DNA from 2 places in the Streptomyces sp. NPDC091282 genome. Region 1 is predicted to be linked to the other one. Evidence: riboswitches for the same ligand, from Rfam matches in the RefSeq annotation. Region 1 holds a riboswitch; the other holds the start of a gene.
What was found. Region 1 has a riboswitch for cobalamin ahead of nrdI (class Ib ribonucleoside-diphosphate reductase assembly flavoprotein NrdI). Riboswitches for the same ligand answer to the same signal wherever they lie in the genome.

Region 1 (9,610 bases):
GACGAGCCGGCCCTGGTCCAGGACCGCACGCCTGCCGAACTGAACGCCGCCGAGCGCGCCTACCGCGACCTCGGTGCGCTCACCGACCGGCCGAAGCTGCTGGTCGCCTCCTACTTCGACCGTCTCGGCGACGCCCTCCCCGTGCTGGCCAAGGCCCCGGTGGAAGGACTCGCGCTGGACTTCACCGAGGCCGCCGCCGCCAACCTGGAGGCGCTGGCCGCCGCCGGCGGACTGCCCGGCAAGCGGCTGGTCGCCGGCGTCGTCAACGGCCGCAACATCTGGATCAACGACCTGCAGAAGTCGCTGTCCACGCTCGGCACCCTGCTGGGCCTCGCCGACCGCGTCGACGTGGCCGCGTCCTGCTCCCTGCTCCACGTGCCGCTCGACGCGGCCGCCGAACGGGACATCGACCCGCAGATTCTGCGCTGGCTCGCCTTCGCGAAGCAGAAGACCGCCGAGATCGTGACCCTCGCCAAGGGCCTCGCCCAGGGCACGGACGCCGTCACCGGCGAACTCTCGGCGAACCGCGCCGACCTCGCCTCCCGCGCCGGCTCGCCCATCACCAACGACCCGGCCGTCCGCGCGCGGGCCGCCGCCGTCACCGACGCCGACGCCCGCCGCTCCCAGCCCTACGCCGAACGGGCCGCCGCCCAGCGCGCCGGCCTCGGACTGCCGCTGCTGCCGACCACCACCATCGGCTCCTTCCCGCAGACCGCCGAACTCCGCGTCGCCCGCGCCGACCTGCGCACCGGACGCATCGACACCGCCGGCTACGAGGAGCGCATCAGGACCGAGATCCAGGAGGTCATCTCCTTCCAGGAGAAGACCGGGATCGACGTCCTCGTGCACGGCGAACCCGAACGCAACGACATGGTGCAGTACTTCGCCGAACAGCTCACCGGATACCTGGCCACCCAGCACGGCTGGGTCCAGTCCTACGGCACCCGCTACGTGCGGCCGCCGGTCCTGGCCGGCGACATCTCCCGGCCCGAGCCGATGACCGTGCGCTGGACGACGTACGCGCAGTCCCTCACCGACCGCCCGGTCAAGGGCATGCTGACCGGCCCGGTCACCATGCTCGCCTGGTCCTTCGTCCGCGACGACCAGCCGCTCGGCGACACCGCCCGCCAGGTCGCCCTCGCCCTGCGCGACGAGGTGAACGACCTGGAGACGGCGGGCACCTCGGTCATCCAGGTGGACGAGCCCGCGCTGCGCGAAACCCTTCCGCTGCGCGCCGCCGACCGGCCCGCCTACCTCGCCTGGGCCACCGAGGCGTTCCGGCTCAGCACCTCCGGCGTCCGTCCGGACACCCAGATCCACACCCACATGTGCTATGCCGAGTTCGGTGACATCGTCCAGGCCATCGACGACCTCGACGCGGACGTCATCAGCCTGGAGGCGGCCCGCTCGCACATGCAGGTGGCCCGCGAACTCGCCTCGCACGGCTACCCGCGTGAGGCCGGTCCCGGTGTCTACGACATCCACTCCCCGCGCGTCCCGAGCGCCGAGGAGGCGGCCGGCCTGCTCCGCACCGGCCTCAAGGCCATCCCCGCGGAACGGCTCTGGGTCAACCCCGACTGCGGCCTGAAGACCCGCGGCTGGCCCGAGACCCGGGCCTCCCTGGAGAACCTGGTCGCCGCGGCCCGCACGGTCCGGGGCGAGCTGCCCGCCACCTGACCGAAAGACCGGAGGTTCCACTGGGCCGGGACGTCGCCGACGTCCCGGCCCCGCCCAGCGCTACCCGCACGACCGAGGTAGGAAGGGGGGCCCTGTCCGTATACGCCGACCGGCGCACCGGGTACGCGCCATCGCCGGCTCGGGGCGCACCGGACGCGGAGGCAACTCATCCGGACAAGGGTCGACTTAGGTATCCCTAACTCTTGCCGCCAACACAATATCTGGGGTGCATGCGCTCGCCTCTTTCTAGATGTAGTGTTGCTGGTGCTGGTGGTTCGCCGGGCACGGCTGTGTCCGACGAGGCAAGAGGGAACCCGGTGGGAATCCGGGGCTGCCCCGCAGCGGTGAGTGGGAACGACCGCCGTCATACGCACTGGGTCCGACGCAAAGGGCCTGGGAAGCGACGGCCAGTAGATGTCCTCCGGCCGGAGGACGCGCCCGCGAGTCCGAAGACCTGCCACCGGCGCGCATGCCGGACAGCGGTGTGCGCGCTCCGAGGCCCCGAGGGAGGGCCGCGTGGCAGACGCACGGACCCGGGTCAGGACAGGCACACCGTTTCGCCGCCTCCGCCCCGGTGTTCGCCCGTACCCGCCGCCGCGCTCCTCTCCTCCCGGTCCTCGGACGGACGACGGGAACGAGCGAGAGGGAGGCGGCGGCCGATGAGCGGTCTCGTGTATTTCTCCAGCGTCTCGGAGAACACCAGACGCTTCGTGGACAAGCTGGGCCTGCCCGCCACACGCATCCCCCTGCACCCGCGCCGCGAAGGCATGCCGCAGGTCAGCGAGCCGTACGTACTGATCGTGCCGACGTACGGCGGTGGCGAACGCGCCGGTGCGGTTCCGAGGCAGGTGGTGCGCTTTCTGAACGTCGAGGCCAACCGCACGCTCCTGCGCGGCGTGATCGCCTCCGGCAACACCAACTTCGGGGCGGACTACTGCCTGGCCGGCCGCGTGATCTCCGCGAAGTGCCGGGTCCCGGAGCTGTACCGATTCGAACTGCTGGGCACGGACCGCGACGTCCGCGCCGTGAAGGAAGGACTGCAGAGGTTTTGGACACGACACTCGTCGACGGCGGCGTGATCGCCGCTCAGCGTGAATCGGTCGGTACCCGCAGGGACTACCACGCGCTCAACGCGATGCTGAACATGTACGACTGCGACGGCAACATCCAGTTCGGCCAGGACCGCGAAGCCGTCCGCCAGTACTTCCTCCAGCACGTCAACCCGAACACCGTGGAGTTCGGGTCCCTGAAGGAGAAGATCGACTACCTGATCGAGAACGACTACTACGAGGAGGCGCCCATCCGCGCCTACACCTGGGAGTTCGTCGAGGGACTGTACCGGCGGGCGTACGCCCATGAGCACCGGTTCCGCACCTTCCTGGGTGCCTTCAAGTACTACACGTCGTACACCCTGAAGACCTTCGACGGCTCCCGCTACCTGGAGCGGTACGAGGACCGGGTGGTCTCCACCGCGATGTATCTCGGTGCCGGCGACGAGCAGTTGGCCTCCCGGCTCGTCGACGAGATGATGACGGGCCGCTTCCAGCCCGCCACGCCCACCTTCCTCAACGCGGGCAAGGCCCAGCGGGGCGAGCTGGTCTCCTGCTTCCTCCTGCGGATGGAGGACAACCTGGAGTCCATCGGGCGCGGCATCAACTCCGCGCTCCAGCTCAGCAAGCGCGGCGGCGGTGTGGCCCTCCTCCTCACCAACCTGCGGGAACAGGGCGCTCCGATCAAGAAGATCGAGAACCAGTCCTCCGGCGTGGTCCCCGTGATGAAGCTCCTGGAGGACTCCTTCTCCTACGCCAACCAGCTCGGCGCGCGGCAGGGCGCGGGCGCGGTGTACCTGCACGCCCATCACCCGGACATCATGCGGTTCCTGGACACCAAGCGGGAGAACGCGGACGAGAAGATCCGCATCAAGACCCTCTCCCTCGGTGTGGTCGTCCCGGACATCACCTTCGAACTCGCCAAGCGCAACGAGGACATGCACCTGTTCTCGCCCTACGACGTCGAGCGCGAGTACGGCACCCCGCTGTCGGACCTCTCCGTCAGCGAGCACTACGACGACCTGGTCGCCAACCCGCGCATCCGCAGGACCACGCTCAGCGCCCGCGAGTTCTTCAAGACGATCGCGGAGCTGCAGTTCGAATCCGGTTACCCGTACCTGCTGTTCGAGGACACCGTGAACCGGGCCAACCCGATCTCGGGCTGGATCAACATGTCCAACCTGTGCTCGGAGATCCTCCAGGTCAACACGCCCAGCACGTACGACGTCGCGCTCGGCTACGAGACGGTCGGCAAGGACATCTCCTGCAACCTGGGCTCGCTGAACATCGCGCAGGCCATGGCCTCCCCGGACTTCGGCGCGACCGTGGAGACCGCGGTACGCGGCCTGACCTCCGTCTCCGACCAGTCCGACATCGACGCCGTCCCCTCCGTGGCGCACGGCAACCGCCTCACCCACTCCGTCGGCCTCGGCCAGATGAACCTGCACGGCTACCTCGCCTCGCAGCGCATCCACTACGGCAGCGAGGAGGGCGTCGACTTCACGAACATGTACTTCTACGCCGTCGCCTATCACGCGCTGCGCGCCTCGAACCGGATCGCGACCGAGCGCGCCACCGCCTTCGACGGGTTCGCGGACTCGGCGTACGCGGACGGGTCGTACTTCGACAAGTACACGGAGCGGGTGTGGACGCCGGCCACCGAGCGCGTCCGCGGCCTGTTCGCGACCGCCGGGATCCGCCTCCCCACCCAGGACGACTGGCGTGAACTCCGGAAGTCCGTACGCGAGCACGGCATCTACAACCAGTACCTCCAGGCCGTCCCGCCCACCGGCTCCATCAGCTACATCAACGACTCCACCGCGTCCATCCACCCCATCGCCTCCAAGGTGGAGATCCGCAAGGAGGGCAAGCTCGGCCGCGTCTACTACCCGGCGCCCCACATGGACAACGACAACCTGGAGTACTTCCAGGACGCGTACGAGATCGGCTACGAGAAGATCATCGACACCTACGCGGCCGCCACCCAGCACGTCGACCAGGGCCTGAGCTGCACCCTCTTCTTCCGCGACACCGCCACCACCCGCGACCTGAACAGGGCGCAGATCCACGCCTGGCGCAAGGGCGTCAAGACCCTCTACTACATCCGGCTGCGCCAGGAGGCCATGGCCGGCACCGAGATCGAGAACTGCCTGTCCTGCGCGCTGTGAGGAACACACCCGTCATGACCACCGTCCCGCTGACCGAGCTCTCGGTCACCCCGCCGTCCTACCGCCACGACCCCGCCGCGCGCCTGCGCCCGGTCAACTGGAACCGCGTCACCGACGAGAAGGACCTGGAGGTGTGGAACCGGCTCACCGCCAACTTCTGGCTGCCCGAGAAGGTCCCGCTCTCCAACGACGTGACCGCCTGGCAGCAGAAGCTCTCCGCCGACGAACGCACCCTGACCATGCGGGTGTTCACCGGCCTGACCATGCTCGACACCGTGCAGGCGACCGTCGGCGAGATCGCCCAGATCCAGGACGCGCGCACCGAGCACGAGGAAGCCGTCTACACCAACATCGCCTTCATGCAGGCCGTCCACGCCCGAAGCTACTCGTCCGTCTTCTCCACCCTCGCCGGCACCCCCGAGATCGACGACGCCTACCGGTGGGCCGTGGACAACGACGTCCTCCAGCAGCGCTGCAAGACCGTCCTGGCGTACTACTACGGCGACGACCCGCTCAAGCGGAAGGTCGCCTCCACCCTCCTGTCCTCCCTGCTGCTGTACGCCGGCTTCTACCTCCCCCTGCACTTCTCCACCCACGCCCTGCTCACCAACACCGCCGACATGATCCGGCTGATCCTGCGCGACAAGGCCGTGCACGGCTACTACTCCGGCTACAAGTACCAGCGTGGCCTGGAGAAGCTGACTCCGGCCGGGCAGCAGGAGATGCGCGACTTCACGTACGCACTCCTCGAAGAGCTCTACCAGCTGGAACTCCGGTACTCGGGCGAGCTGTACGAGCCGCTCGGGCTGATGGACGACGTCGCCGTGTTCGTCCGCTACAACGCCGACAAGGCGCTGATGAACCTCGGTTACCCGGCGCGCTTCGACGCGGACGAGACCGAGGTCAATCCGGAGATCCTGGCCGCGCTCTCCCCGGGCGCGGACGAGAACCACGACTTCTTCTCCGGCTCCGGCTCCTCCTACGTCATGGGCAAGGCGGAGGACACCGCCGACGACGACTGGGACTTCTGAGAAGCCGCTCGCATCACCCCCTGGCTCAAGACCGCCCAGAACATCACCGTCCTGGGCGGTCAGGTCCCGTAGAAAGCGATGGAGGACTGTTCGTATGGCTCTCGGTATCCCCAGCAAGCGGGGGGACAGCGCCGTGTCCATCCGCGACCTGCTCGCGCGAGGAGGCCGCTCCTACTCCTTCGAGTTCATGCCGCCGCGCACGGCGGCGGCCGAAGCCGGGCTCTGGACGGCGATCCGCCGGCTGGAGGGCCTGTCCCCCACCTTCGTCTCGGTGACCTACGGCGCCGGCGGTTCGACACGCGGCCGTACCGTCAACATCACGGGGCGGATCGCCGCGGAGACCACGCTCACCCCGGTCGCCCACCTCACCGCGGTCGGTCACAGCGTCGCCGAGCTGCGCAACATCCTCGGTCACTATGCCGACCAGGGGGTACGCAACATCCTCGCCCTGCGCGGCGACCCGCCCGGTGACCCGCTCGGCCCCTGGACCAGGCATCCGCAGGGCGTCCGGTACGCCGCCGAGCTGGTCAGCCTGATCAGGGAGTCCGGGGACTTCTGCGTCGGCGTCGCCGCGTTCCCCGAGATGCACCCGCGCTCCCCCGACCGGGACAGCGACATCCGCCACTTCGTCGGCAAGTGCCGGGCCGGAGCCGACTACGCCATCACCCAGATGTTCTTCGACGTCGAGAGCTATCTCCGCTTCCGCGACCAGGTGGCCGCGGCCGGCTGCCGCACACCGATCATCCCCGAGATCATGCCGGTCACCACCGTCCGCTCCCTGCGGCGCATCCCCACCCTCTCCACCGCCGCGTTCCCCGACCGGCTGGCCGAGAGGATGCTCGCCGCCGAGGCGGACCCGAAAGCGGTCAGGGCGCTCGGCATCGACCACGCCACCGAGATGTGCCGCCGGCTGCTCGCCGAAGGGGCTCCCGGACTGCACTTCATGACGATGAACTTCTCCACGGTGACGACCGAGATCTACCGAAACCTCGAACTCCCCATCTGAGACCCCCCCCCAGCAACCCGGGAGGCACCGCCATGGCCCAGCATTCACACACCTCACCGGTAGGCATTCATCGGCCGCGACTGGTCGGGATCGTCAACATCACCACGGACTCCTTCTCGGACGGGAACAGGTTCCTGACCGCACGGGACGCCGTGTCACACGCGCACCGGCTGCGCTCGGAGGGCGCCGACGTGATCGAACTCGGCCCTGCCGCCAGTCATCCCGGAGCCGAGAAGGTCTCGGCGGAGGAGGAAGTCGGACGGCTGGCCGACGTCTTGGACCAGCTGGTCGCCGAAGGGGTGCCGGTGTCGGTCGACTCGTACCAGCCGACCACACAGCTGTTCGCCGCGGCACGCGGCGCCGCGTATCTCAACGACATCCAGGGCTTCGCCGATCCCGAGCGGTACGTGGAGCTCGCCGGGACCGGATGCCGGCTCGTCGTCATGCACTCCGTGCAGCGGCGCGGCCCGGCCACCGAGGTACGGACCGATCCGGCGCGGGTGTGCCGGGGGATAGAGGAGTTCTTCGCCGAACGTCTGACCGCGCTGGAGGCCGCCGGTATCGGACGCGACAGGCTGGTCATCGATCCGGGACTGGGTCACTTCCTGGGCAGCGGTCCCGAACCGTCGTTGCGGACCCTGGCCGGACTGGAGCGGCTCAAGGCCCGCTTCGACGTACCGGTGCTGGTGTCCCCGTCCCGGAAGTCGTTCCTGCGGACGCTCACCGGGAGCGCGGTTTCCGGTATCGGTCCGGCCACGCTGGCCGCGGAACTGTACGCCGCGCGCAGTGGGGCGGACTACATCCGCACCCACGACGTCGCCGCTCTCCGTGACGCGCTGACGGTGTTCGAGGCCCTGGAGTCGGCCAAGGAGAGCGGCTGGTGATCACCGGGCGGCCGGCACCGACCGCTGCTCCGGGCCGTCGTAGGAGGCGAGGGGCCGGATCAGGGAGTTGTGGGCGAGCTGCTCGGTGATGTGGGCCGTCCAGCCGGTGATGCGGCTCATCACGAAGATCGGGGTGAAAGCGGGGATGTCGAAGCCCATCAGGTGGTAGGCGAGCCCGGCGGGGTAGTCCAGGTTCGGGTGGATGCCCTTGCGCTGGATCATGGCGTGCCGCAGGGCCGCGTGCAGGGTGGCCTGGCGGGTGACCTCGGGGTCGGCGGCGCGGGCGACCAGGCGGTCCAGGGCCTCCTGCATGATCGGGACACGGGAGTCGCCGTGCTTGTAGACGCGGTGGCCGAAGCCCATGATCTTCCGCTTGTCGGCGAGTGCCTGGTCCAGCCACTGCTCCGCGCGCTGCGGGTCGCCGATCTCGTTGAGCATGTGCATCACGGCTTCGTTGGCGCCGCCGTGCAGCGGGCCCTTCAGCGCGCCGATCGCGGCCGTGACCGCGCTGTAGAGGTCGGAGAGGGTGGAGGTGACCACGCGCGCGGTGAACGTCGAGGCGTTGAAGCTGTGTTCGGCGTACAGGGTCAGGGAGATCTCGAAGCAGCGGACCACCTCGGGGGCGGGGACGCTGCCGAAGCACATGTGGAAGAAGTTCTCCGCGTAGCCGAGGTCGGGGTTCGGCGGGATCGCGTCCAGTCCCTTGCGCCGCCGCTGGTCGGCGGCGACGACCGTCGGCAGTTTCGCCAGCAGGGTGAGGGACTTGGCCCGGTTGGCGGCGGGGCTGCCGTCGTCCTCGGTGGGGTCCTCGGCACCGAAGAAGCTGACGGCGGTGCGCAGGACGTCCATGGGGTGGCAGGTCTCGGGCAGCCGGGTGAGGAGTTCGGCGGTGGTGCGGTCCAGCGGGCGCAGGGCGCGCTCCCGGGCCTGGAACTCCGCCAGCTGGCGGTCGTCGGGGAGTTCGCCGTACCACAGGAGGTACGCGACCTCTTCGAAGGAGCGGCGGGCGGCCAGGTCCTGCACCGGATAGCCGCGGTAGGTGAGGGAGTTGGTCTCCTGGATGACGGTGGAGATCTCGGTGGTGTCGACGACGACACCGGCGAGGCCGCGGTGGATCTCGGGTGCGCTGGTGGTCATGGCGAAGCCTTCCGGTGCGTGCGTCAGGTGCCGGGCGGGAGGGTGAAGTCGAAGACGGCCGAGTCGAAGGCCGAGTACTCCTCGTAGCCGAGGAGTTCGTAGAGCCGGGAGCGGGTCTGCATGGCCGGCAGCAGGGACTTCTGGGTGCCCTCGGCGGCGATCGTGCGCAGGCCGTCCTCCACCGCTCCCATGGCGATCCGCAGCAGCGTGACCGGGTAGAGGGCGATGTTGTAGCCGAGGTTCTCCAAGGTGCGGGTGTCCAGGAGCGGGGTCTTGCCGAACTCGGTCAGGTTGGCGAGGAGTGGCACGTCGACGGCCTTGCGGAACGCCTCGTACTCCGCCTCGTCGGCGAGCGCCTCGGGGAAGATCGCGTCGGCGCCCGCGTCGACGTACGCCTTCGCCCGCTCGATCGCCGCGTCGAGGCCCTCGACGGAGCGGGCGTCGGTGCGGGCCATCAGGAGAAAGTCAGGGTCCCGGCGGGCGTCGACGGCGCCCCGGATCCGGCGGACCATCTCCTCGCGCGGTGTGACGGTCTTGCCGTCGAGGTGGCCGCAGCGCTTGGGGTTGACCTGGTCTTCCAGGTGCAGTCCGGCCAGTCCCGCGTCCTCCAGGAGCTGGACCGTGCGGGCCGCGTTCATGGGTTCGCCGAAGCCGGTGT
Region 2 (9,610 bases), on a different contig from region 1:
TGCCGCCCTGGCGGCGGAGCCAGCCGGTGGCCGCGGGCAGGGCCCGGTGCCAGCGCACGGAGCGGCCGTCGGTGTCGGTGACCAGCCCGTCGTCCCACACGGCGATGGCGTGCCCGCGCGCGGGCAGCACGCTCAGCGGACGGCGGCCCGCGCGCGCGTAGCGCCACCGCAGGGTCCGCCCGTCGTACGCCTCGACCGCCGTGCCGTGCGCGCGGGCGGTGCGCGCGGCCGGGCCCGGGGTGAGGTGGTCGCCGTAGGGGGCGGGCCGGTCCTGCCGGACCGCGCACAGGACGGCGGCGCCGGCCAGCAGGCCCGCCAGCAGCAGGACGAGGGTGACGGGCCGGGCGGGCGCCGCGCGCGGGACGGGAACCGGCCCGCGGGGGCCGGCGTGAACGGCCACCGGGGCGGCCCGGCGGGGGCCGGCGGCCGTGGCGGGCCGGGACCGGCGGCCGTCCGCCGCGGCGGACGGCGGGGCCGCTCCGAGTGGCAGAACGGGCACCGCTCCCCCCTTCGGCGCCCAGGGCGGGCGTCCTCGTCCCATGATCAGGCGCAGAGCGTAGTCACGGCCGTACGGCGGCGGCGGGCGTGACGCGGGGGCGGGGCGGGACGTCGCCCGATCGGGCGGTCGCCCGGCCATCGACGCGAAGAGCGGGCCGGGATGGCGCAAGGTGGATGCAGGGGACGGTGCGAGCAGAAGGCGGTGCCCCATGCAGTTCGACGACGACGCGAACCTGGACACCTCCGAGGTGCAGGACGTGCGCGGCAGCCGTGTGCCGGGCGGGCGGGCGACCATCGGCGGCGGCCTCGCCGGGCTGATCGCGCTGCTCCTCGGCCTGTTCTTCGGTGTCGGACCGGACCAGCTGGGTCTCTCCTCCGGCGACAGCGCGCCCTCACCGGCCTCGTCCTCGCTGGCGCAGGTGCAGCAGAGCTGCCGTACCGGGCGGGACGCGAACACCCGGGAGGACTGCCGGATGGTGGCGGTGGTCAACAGCGTGCAGGCCTTCTGGAAGCAGGAGTTCCAGCAGCGCCGCGGCGTCTACACGAACGCGCCGACGGTCTTCTTCACCGGCCGGGTCGCCACCGCGTGCGGCACGGCGACCTCGGCGGTCGGGCCGTTCTACTGCCCGCGCGACCGGAAGGTCTACCTGGACCTCGGGTTCTTCGACGAGCTGCGGTCCAAGTTCGGCGCGAGCGGCGGCCCGTTCGCGCAGGCGTACGTGGTGGCGCACGAGTACGGGCACCATGTGCAGGACCTGATGGGCACGTTGGGCAGGTCGCAGGACAACATGACCGGCGCGAACAGCAACGCGGTGCGCGTGGAGCTCCAGGCCGACTGCTACGCCGGGGTGTGGGCACGGCACGCGACGACCACGAAGGACCCGTCGACGGGCCGGCCGCTGATCACCAGCCTGACGGACGCCGACATCCGGGACGGGCTCGACGCGGCGGCGGCCGTGGGCGACGACCGGATCCAGGAGCGGTTCCAGGGCCGGGTGACGCCGGAGACCTGGACGCACGGGTCGGCCCGGCAGCGCCAGGACTGGTTCTACCAGGGCTACCGGACCGGGGACATGGCGCAGTGCGACACCTTCCGGTGAGCCGGGCGCCTTCGGCCGCGGCGTTGTCGGTGCCGGGTGCCAAACTGTGCGGCGGGCCGGACGACGGCCTGCGGAGGACCGGCACAGGAGGGGAGTGATCGGCATGGCAGGCACGATGGGCGGACGGCCGAGCATCTATCCGTCACTGCTGTACGCGGACGCGAAGGCGGCGATCAGACAGCTGACGGAGGCCTTCGGCTTCACGGAGCTGTCGGTGTACGAGGGCGAGGACGGCCTGGTGCTGCACGCCGAGCTGGTCCAGGGCAACGGCGCGGTCATGCTGGGTTCCAAGGGCCGCGGCGGCCGTTTCGACGCGGCGCTCGAGGGAGCGGGCCCGACCGGGGTGTACGTCGTGGTGGACGACGTCGACACACACCACCAGCGGGCCGTGGACCACGGCGCGGAGATCCTGATGCCTCCGACGGACCAGGACTACGGCTCGCGGGACTACATGGCCCGGGACGTCGAGGGCAACATCTGGAGCTTCGGCACCTACGCCCCGGAGATAACGGCCTGATCCCGCCCCGCCCCGTCCCGCGCGTCCCGTCAGCCTCCGGTGTGCACCTGGAAGGCGGCCCGGCGGACGGCCTTGGCCAGCGCGGGGTCGGGGTGGGCGGCGGCGAGGGCGACCAGGACCTGCACGGTGCGCGGGTGACCGACGGCGCGCACCTCGTCGAGGAGCACGGGGACGGTGGGCTGCAGCGCCGACTCCAGATGCCGGACCAGCATCGGCGCCTCGCCGTGGTCGGCGACGGCGGCGGCCGTGTCCACCCAGAGCCAGGTGGCCTCCTCGCGGGTGAGCACCTCGTGGGCGTCCTCCGGGTCGACGCCGTCGTGCTCGGCCAGCCACAGCAGCGCGTAAGGCCGCAGGGTGGGCTCGTCGACGACCGCGTGGACGTCCGGTTCGGCGGGGGCGCCGACCACGCGCAGCGCCTCGAAGGCCAGACCGCGCAGCAGGGCGTCCTCGCCCCGGGCGGCGGCGACGAGTTCGGCGACGGCGCTGCCGACGGGGCGGGCGGCGAGCCAGGCGCGGTACTCGGCGCGGGCCGCGTTGGGGCGGAGCTGGGCGCAGCCGCGCAGCATCTCCTCGGCGGCGACCTCGATGTTCCCCGCGGGGCTCTGCGCGGCCACGCAGATCTGCTCCAGCTTGACCCAGACCGCCCAGCTGCCCAGCGGGGTGAGGGTGGCCTGGCCGGCGCCGCAGGTCAGCGCGCCGACGGAGGCGAGGGCGTGCAGGGACCAGTCGAGGAGGGGGGCCAGCTCGGCCTCCTCGGCGGGGGCCGGGTCGTCGGCCCGGTCCGCGAGGCCCGTGCCGCCGGCGGGCACGGCGGCGGGCACGGGGACGGCGGCGGACGCGTCCACGGCGCCGGTCCCGGCCTCCGTCTCGTAGGAGACCTCGCAGCGCTCGGTGCGCAGTTCGGTGACCCGCTGCCGGAGCAGGTCCAGAAGCTGCTCGACGGGGACGGGACCGGCGGACAGCTGGAGGAAGGAGAGCACCTGGGGCATGGCCGAGACGACCTCGGCGACGGCGGCGGCCTCGAACTCGGCCGGCTCCGGGTGGGCGAGCGACCAGGCGTCGAAGAGGGCGACCCAGCCGCGCAGCACGGCGCTGTCGTCCCGGTCCCAGGCCCGCAGGCGCCAGCCGGGGCGCGCGCTGTCGCCGTGCACCTCGACCAGGCCGGCGAGGCGGGCGGTGTCCCAGTCGGCGCGGACCTGAGCCACGGTCAGGCCCAGATCGTCGGACGCGCGTTCGGCGGACGCCTCGGAGAGGGTGGCCTTGCCGTCACCGGTCACGTCGCTGCCCGGACCCAGGGCCGTGTCCGCCCAGTGGGCGACCCGGGCCGCTCCGGCCAGCCCGGACCGCGCCATTCTGGCCAGCTCGGCGGGGGCCGGGGTGCCCTCGGGCGGGCGGGGTGCGGGGCGGCGCGCGGGCCGCTGGTTCATCGCTCGGGGGGCTGCGGCCAGGGGTCGCGTTCGGACGAGTCGAAGCCTTGAGTCGCGCGGGATACGGGACGTCACGGGTGCAGTCTTCCGGTTGACGGTCCGAAAACCCAAACGGAATGTCACGGCGGGCGACGGGGCTGGCCAACGCACGGGGCCCGAGGGGAGGCGGGGAGACATGTTCAGGCCAGTGGTACGGCCTTAAACGGAACCTCCGCGACCGACTGGAACCAGGGCCTCCGCCTCATGCCCGGACGAGGCAGGAGACGGTCCGGACACCGGCCGGACGGGCCGCGGACCAGGACCCGGCTCGCGGGAACGCGGGGGTGGGCCGGCCTCACATGAGAGGCGTGAGGAACCGGCGCAGCCGCTCCTCGTACCGCTCGGGGTCGGGGTTCCACATGGCTCCGTGCGGCGCGTCCGGCACGGCGTGCAGGGCGATGAGGTCGGGGTGCCGGGCGGCCAGCCTGCGGGAGTACACCCAGGGGGCGACCGTGTCGTCCGGGCCGTGGACGATCAGGGTGGGCACGGCGGGCTGGTCCGCCTCGACGAGGTCGCCGCCGTGGTCGGCGTGCAGGCCCGCGCGGCCCTGGGCGGCGCGCACCGCGAGCGGCAGCAGCGCGTCGGGGGTGTGCCGGGCCTGGGCGAGGGCCCGCAGGGTGGCCTCCCAGTTGAGCACCGGCGAGTCCAGGACGAGTCCGGAGACCCGCTCGCGCAGGGACGAGTGGGCGGCGGCGCGCAGCGCCATGGTGGCGCCGGTGGACCAGCCGTACAGGACGACGCGGCGGGCGCCGTAGCGGACGGCGTAGCGGATCGCCGCGTCCAGGTCGCGCCACTCGCTCTCGCCCAGGTGGCTGAGGCCGTCGGGAGGGCGCGGGGCGCCGAGGTCGCCGCGGTAGGCCAGGGCGAGGACCGGCAGGCGGCGGCCGTGCAGGAACCGCATGACGTTCATCGCGAGTTCGCGGGTGGTGCCGAGGCCGTGCACCGCGATCACCCAGGTGTCCCGGTAGCCGGGTACGAACCAGGCGGGCAGCGCGCCGAGTTCGCCGGGGATGTCGATGTCCGCGTGGTCCAGCCCGAGGGCCGCGCCCGGGTTGCCGATGTGGACGTTGGGGGTGAGCCAGACCTTGTCGCCGGCTTCGAGGCTGCCGTGCGTCACCCGCTCCAGCCGCCGTACGACGGTGTCCGGGGTGGTCGCGGCGGACTCCAGGACGGCGCCGACGACGGCGTGCGTGCCGTCGCCGGCCAGGCCGTAGGTGCCGGGGCGCAGCGAGGCGAGGTCCCGGGTGAGGGTGACGCGGCCGGCTCCGGTGCCGTGCACGGTGAGCCGGGGCTCGGTGGGCAGGGGCCGGCCGGGCGTGGCCTTCAGGGCGGCGTCGCTGGCGAACCGCCCCGCGGCCACCCCGGCCGCGCCGGCGGCGAGTACGGCACCGACGGCGGCCGTGGTGACTTTGACTGGGCGCACCTGTCCAGTGTCGGGGCGGACCGGGACGACGGCCAGCGGAGGCGGTCCTGCCGGGTTCAGCCCGGCTGCCGGCCGTATCCGCGCAGGCGCTCCGCCGCCTCGGCCAGTTGGTCCGGCGAGAGCAGGGCGGGGGTCAGGCCGGGCACCGAGGAGGCCGTCAGCCAGACGCGGCACATCCACTCCAGCTGGGCCGTGCGGTCGAAGGCCTGGGCCAGGGTGGCGCCGTAGGTGACCGTGCCGTGGTTCTGGAGGAGGCAGCCGGAGCGTCCGGCGAGGGCGCGGAGCATGTTCGCGGCCAGTTCCGCGGTGCCGTAGGTCGCGTACGGGGCGACCCGGACGGGTCCGCCGAGCGCGGCGGCCATGTAGTGGATCAGCGGCAGTTCCGGGACGAGGGTGGAGACGGCCGTCGCGGCGACGGCGTGGGTGTGCACGACGGCTCCCGCGTCCGTGCTGTTGTGGACCGCGAGGTGCATCGGCAGTTCGCTGGTCGGGACGAGGGTGCCGAGGACCTGGCGCCCGGCGAGGTCGACGCCCGTCACGTCGGCGGGGGTGAGGCGGTCGTACGGCACGCCCGACGGTGTCACCAGTACGGTGTCGCCGACCCGGACCGAGACGTTGCCGGAGGTGCCGACGACCAGTCCGTCGGCCACCGTGCGGCGGGCGGTGGCGACGAGTTCGCGCCAGGCCGCCGCCTCCTGGGCATCGGCCGCACGCCGTGGCGGCCCGGATCCGTCCGGTGCGCCGCCGTGTCCGTCTCCGTCCCGCCCGTCCCGCCGCTGCTCAGCCATGACCCGATCCTGTCAGGCCGCCGGGTGACCGGAATCTCTTCGGCGGTTTCGCGGGGCGGCCGAGGGCGCCCGCCGGGGGCCGCCGGCCAACGGGCGACAGGGCCGGCGGACCCGCCGCCGGCCGGCGGCCGCACCCCGTCCCGCGCGCGGGCACCCAGAAGTCGATTTCGGTCACCATGGTGACCGACTCAGTTCATCTTCCGTTCACCCAGGTTGCCTACGGTCCAACAGCCGATGACCTCTAAAGATTGTTCGGGTAAATGGAAAACTTCTCGCTGATCCTCGCGATTGTGGTCGTGACCGCACTCGCGTTTGATTTCACGAACGGTTTCCACGACACCGCCAACGCGATGGCCACGACCATCTCGACCGGTGCGCTCAAGCCCAAGATCGCGGTGACCATGTCCGCCGCGCTCAACCTGGTGGGCGCCTTCCTCTCCGTGGAGGTCGCCAACACGATCTCCAAGGGCCTCGTCGACGAGAACGGCATCCGGCCCGAGGTCATCTTCGCCGCCCTCGTCGGCGCGATCCTCTGGAACCTGGTGACCTGGCTGGTGGGCCTGCCCTCCAGCTCCTCGCACGCCCTGATGGGCGGCCTGATCGGCGCCACCGTCGCCTCCGCCGGCTTCGGCGCGGTCCACGGCGACGTCCTGGTCACCAAGGTACTGCTCCCGGCGGTCGCCGCCCCCGTCGTCGCGGGCCTCGCGGCCCTGCTGGCGACCCGGCTGTCCTACGGGATCGGCAAGGACGCCGACGACAACGCCACCCGCAAGGGCTTCCGCGCCGGCCAGATCGCCTCCGCCGGCCTGGTCTCCCTCGCGCACGGCACCAACGACGCGCAGAAGACGATGGGCATCATCACCCTCGCGCTGGTCGCGGGCGGCACCATCGCCCCCGGCTCGAACCCTCCCACCTGGGTCATCCTCTCCGCCGGCCTGGCGATCGCGCTCGGCACCTACATCGGCGGCTGGCGGATCATCCGCACCATGGGCAAGGGCCTGACCGACCTCCGGCCGCAGCAGGGCTTCGCCGCCCAGACCAGCGCGGCCACCGCCATCCTGGCCTCCTCCCACCTCGGCTTCTCCCTCTCCACCACGCACGTCGTCTCCGGCTCCGTGATGGGCGCGGGCCTGGGCCGCAAGGGCGGCACGGTCCGCTGGTCCACCGCCACCCGGATGATGGTCGCCTGGGTGCTCACCCTCCCCGCGGCCGCCGTCGTCGGCGCGCTCGCCGAGTCGGTGACGGACCTCGGCGACTGGGGCACCGCGGCCGTCGCCGTCTTCCTCGTCGCCTCCAGCGCCGCGATCTGGAAGCTGTCCCGCCGCGAGGTGGTGGACAGCGCGAACGTCAACGACACCGCGGAGCCGGCCGGCGTGGTCACCGCGGCGATGGCCGCCGTCACCCCGCCGCCCGCGGGCCCGGTCACGGACGGCCTGACGGCCACCATCCCCTCCCCCGCCGCTCCCGCCGCCGACCCGGCCGCGACCGTCTGACACCCGAGGAAGAACCGACATGAACATCGACTGGGCAGCCATCGGCTCCGTCCTCGGCGTCAGCCTCGTGGTCACCGTGGGCATGGTGGCCCTCTTCACCCTCGGCATCAAAGGCCTCTCCGCCCGCGAACGCGCCGTCGCCCAGGGCAACTCCGCGGCGCTGGCCGTGACCGCCGCCTACCTGTGCTTCGCGGCCTGCGCGGTCGCCGTGGCCTACGGCATCCATCTGATCGTCGCCAAGTCCTGACCCCGCGGGGCCGGACCGGCCGAACGCCCGCACCACCGAAGGCTCCTTCCCGGTCCGCCGGGAGGGAGCCTTCGGCATGCCCCCACGGGCCCCCTCCGAACCACCGGTGTGGGCCTTCCCACACACTCCCCTCGCAGGTCAACGGCAAGTTGACGGGTCTTCCGGGGGCGTGGTGGACTTCCGGAGCCAAGTACGGCGGCATGAGAGGAAGCCGGTGCGAATCCGGCGCGGTCCCGCCACTGTCACCGGGGTAGCAGCCCCGCGAGCCAGGAACTCTCACCGCCGTTCTCGTCGAACCAGGGCGTGGACACCCTGAGTGAGGACAATTCGCCATGCGCGGCTGCCGAACGAGGTTGAGAACCAGGCCCCTTCCCGCCCCCGCGGCGGGCTGAGCCGATGGGTGCCGGTCGCGTCTTCGCGTACGGCGCCGCCGCCGGCCTTCTCGGCGACCTGCTGCTCGGCGATCCGCGCCGCGGCCATCCGGTCGCCGCGTTCGGACGCGCGGCCGGGGCCGTCGAGCGGGTGCTGTGGCGGGACCACCGCGGCTGGGGCGCGCTGCACACCGCGGTCTGCGCGGGCGGCGCCGTGACGCTGGGCGCGCTCGCCCAGCGGGCCGTACGCCCCTCGGCCGCCGCGTCCGTCGTGCTCACCGCGACCGCCACCTGGGCCGTCGTCGGCGGCACTTCGCTCGCCCGTGAGGCGGACGTCATCGGGCGCGCCCTGCGGGCCGGGGACGTCGAGGCGGCACGGGCCCGGCTGCCGCACCTGTGCGGGCGCGATCCGCAGGCCCTGGACGCCGACGGGATCGCCCGGGCCGTCGTGGAGTCCGTCGCCGAGAACACCAGCGACGCCGTCGTGGGCGCACTGGTGTGGGGAGCCGTCGGCGGAGTGCCGGGGCTGCTCGGCTTCCGTGCCGTCAACACCCTGGACGCCATGGTGGGCCACAGGTCGGCCCGCTACCGGCGGTACGGGTGGGCCTCGGCGCGGCTGGACGACGTGGCGGGCTGGCCGGGAGCCAGGCTGACCGCCGTCCTGGCCGCCGTCGCCGGAACCGACCCGCGCGGCGCCCTGCGGGCCTGGCGGTCCGACGCGGCGAAGCACCCGAGCCCCAACGCCGGCCCGGTGGAGGCGTCGTTCGCGGGCGCCCTCGGGGTACGGCTCGGGGGAACGCTGTCGTACGGGGGGCGCGTCGAGCACCGGCCGGTGCTGAACGGGGAGGGACGGACCGTGGAAGTCGCCGACATCGAGCGGGCGGTGCGGTTGTCGCGCCGGGTGGGATGGCTGGCGCTCGGGGTGAGCGCGGCCGGGGCGCTGCTGCGCGGACGGCCGTCGGGAAGGACGTCATGAACAACGGCGGTCTCCTGGTGGCCGGTACCACCTCCGACGCCGGCAAGAGCGTCGTCACGGCCGGCATCTGCCGGTGGCTGGTACGGCAGGGCGTCAAGGTCGCGCCGTTCAAGGCGCAGAACATGTCCCTCAACTCCTTCGTCACGCGCGAGGGCGCCGAGATCGGGCGGGCGCAGGCCATGCAGGCGCAGGCCTGCCGGATCGAGCCGACCGCGCCGATGAACCCCGTGCTGCTCAAGCCGGGCGGCGAACGCAGCAGCCAGGTCGTGCTGCTCGGCAAGCCCGTCGGGGAGATGAGCGCGCGCGGCTACCACGGCGGACGCCAGCAGCAGTTGCTCGGCACCGTGCTCGACTGCCTCAGCACGCTGCGGGGCACGTATGACGCGGTGATCTGCGAGGGAGCGGGCAGTCCCGCGGAGATCAACCTGCGCCGGACGGACATCGTGAACATGGGCATCGCGCGCAACGCCCGGATGCCCGTGCTCGTCGTCGGCGACATCGACCGCGGCGGCGTGTTCGCCTCCTTCTTCGGCACCGTCGCCCTGCTCTCCCCCGAGGACCAGGCCCTCGTCGCCGGGTTCCTCGTCAACAAGTTCCGCGGCGACGTCTCCCTGCTGGAGCCCGGCCTGGACATGCTGCACGGCCTCACCGGGCGGCACACCTACGGCGTCCTGCCCTTCCGGCACGGGCTCGGGATCGACGAGGAGGACGGGCTGCGGGTGTCGCTGCGG

Region 2: another riboswitch for cobalamin. It lies ahead of ACIQOE_RS00335 (cobalamin biosynthesis protein); the one in region 1 lies ahead of nrdI (class Ib ribonucleoside-diphosphate reductase assembly flavoprotein NrdI).

Annotation. Positions count from the first base shown of each region.
Region 1 is NZ_JBIVUX010000004.1:784,941-794,550, reverse strand. Features, by position in the region: gene metE (5-methyltetrahydropteroyltriglutamate--homocysteine S-methyltransferase) at 1-1,677, shown strand, start outside; cobalamin riboswitch at 1,932-2,154, shown strand; gene nrdI (class Ib ribonucleoside-diphosphate reductase assembly flavoprotein NrdI) at 2,337-2,756, shown strand; gene nrdE (class 1b ribonucleoside-diphosphate reductase subunit alpha) at 2,726-4,894, shown strand; gene nrdF (class 1b ribonucleoside-diphosphate reductase subunit beta) at 4,909-5,925, shown strand; gene metF (methylenetetrahydrofolate reductase [NAD(P)H]) at 6,020-6,931, shown strand; gene folP (dihydropteroate synthase) at 6,964-7,815, shown strand; gene ACIQOE_RS22355 (bifunctional 2-methylcitrate synthase/citrate synthase) at 7,816-8,952, opposite strand; gene prpB (methylisocitrate lyase) at 8,976-9,610, opposite strand, start outside.
Region 2 is NZ_JBIVUX010000001.1:54,384-63,993, forward strand. Features, by position in the region: gene ACIQOE_RS00295 (hypothetical protein) at 1-499, opposite strand, end outside; gene ACIQOE_RS00300 (neutral zinc metallopeptidase) at 708-1,598, shown strand; gene ACIQOE_RS00305 (VOC family protein) at 1,702-2,115, shown strand; gene ACIQOE_RS00310 (hypothetical protein) at 2,145-3,542, opposite strand; gene ACIQOE_RS00315 (alpha/beta hydrolase family protein) at 3,877-5,004, opposite strand; gene ACIQOE_RS00320 (class II aldolase/adducin family protein) at 5,061-5,792, opposite strand; gene ACIQOE_RS00325 (inorganic phosphate transporter) at 6,053-7,285, shown strand; gene ACIQOE_RS00330 (hypothetical protein) at 7,305-7,532, shown strand; cobalamin riboswitch at 7,687-7,830, shown strand; gene ACIQOE_RS00335 (cobalamin biosynthesis protein) at 7,929-8,879, shown strand; gene ACIQOE_RS00340 (cobyric acid synthase) at 8,876-9,610, shown strand, end outside.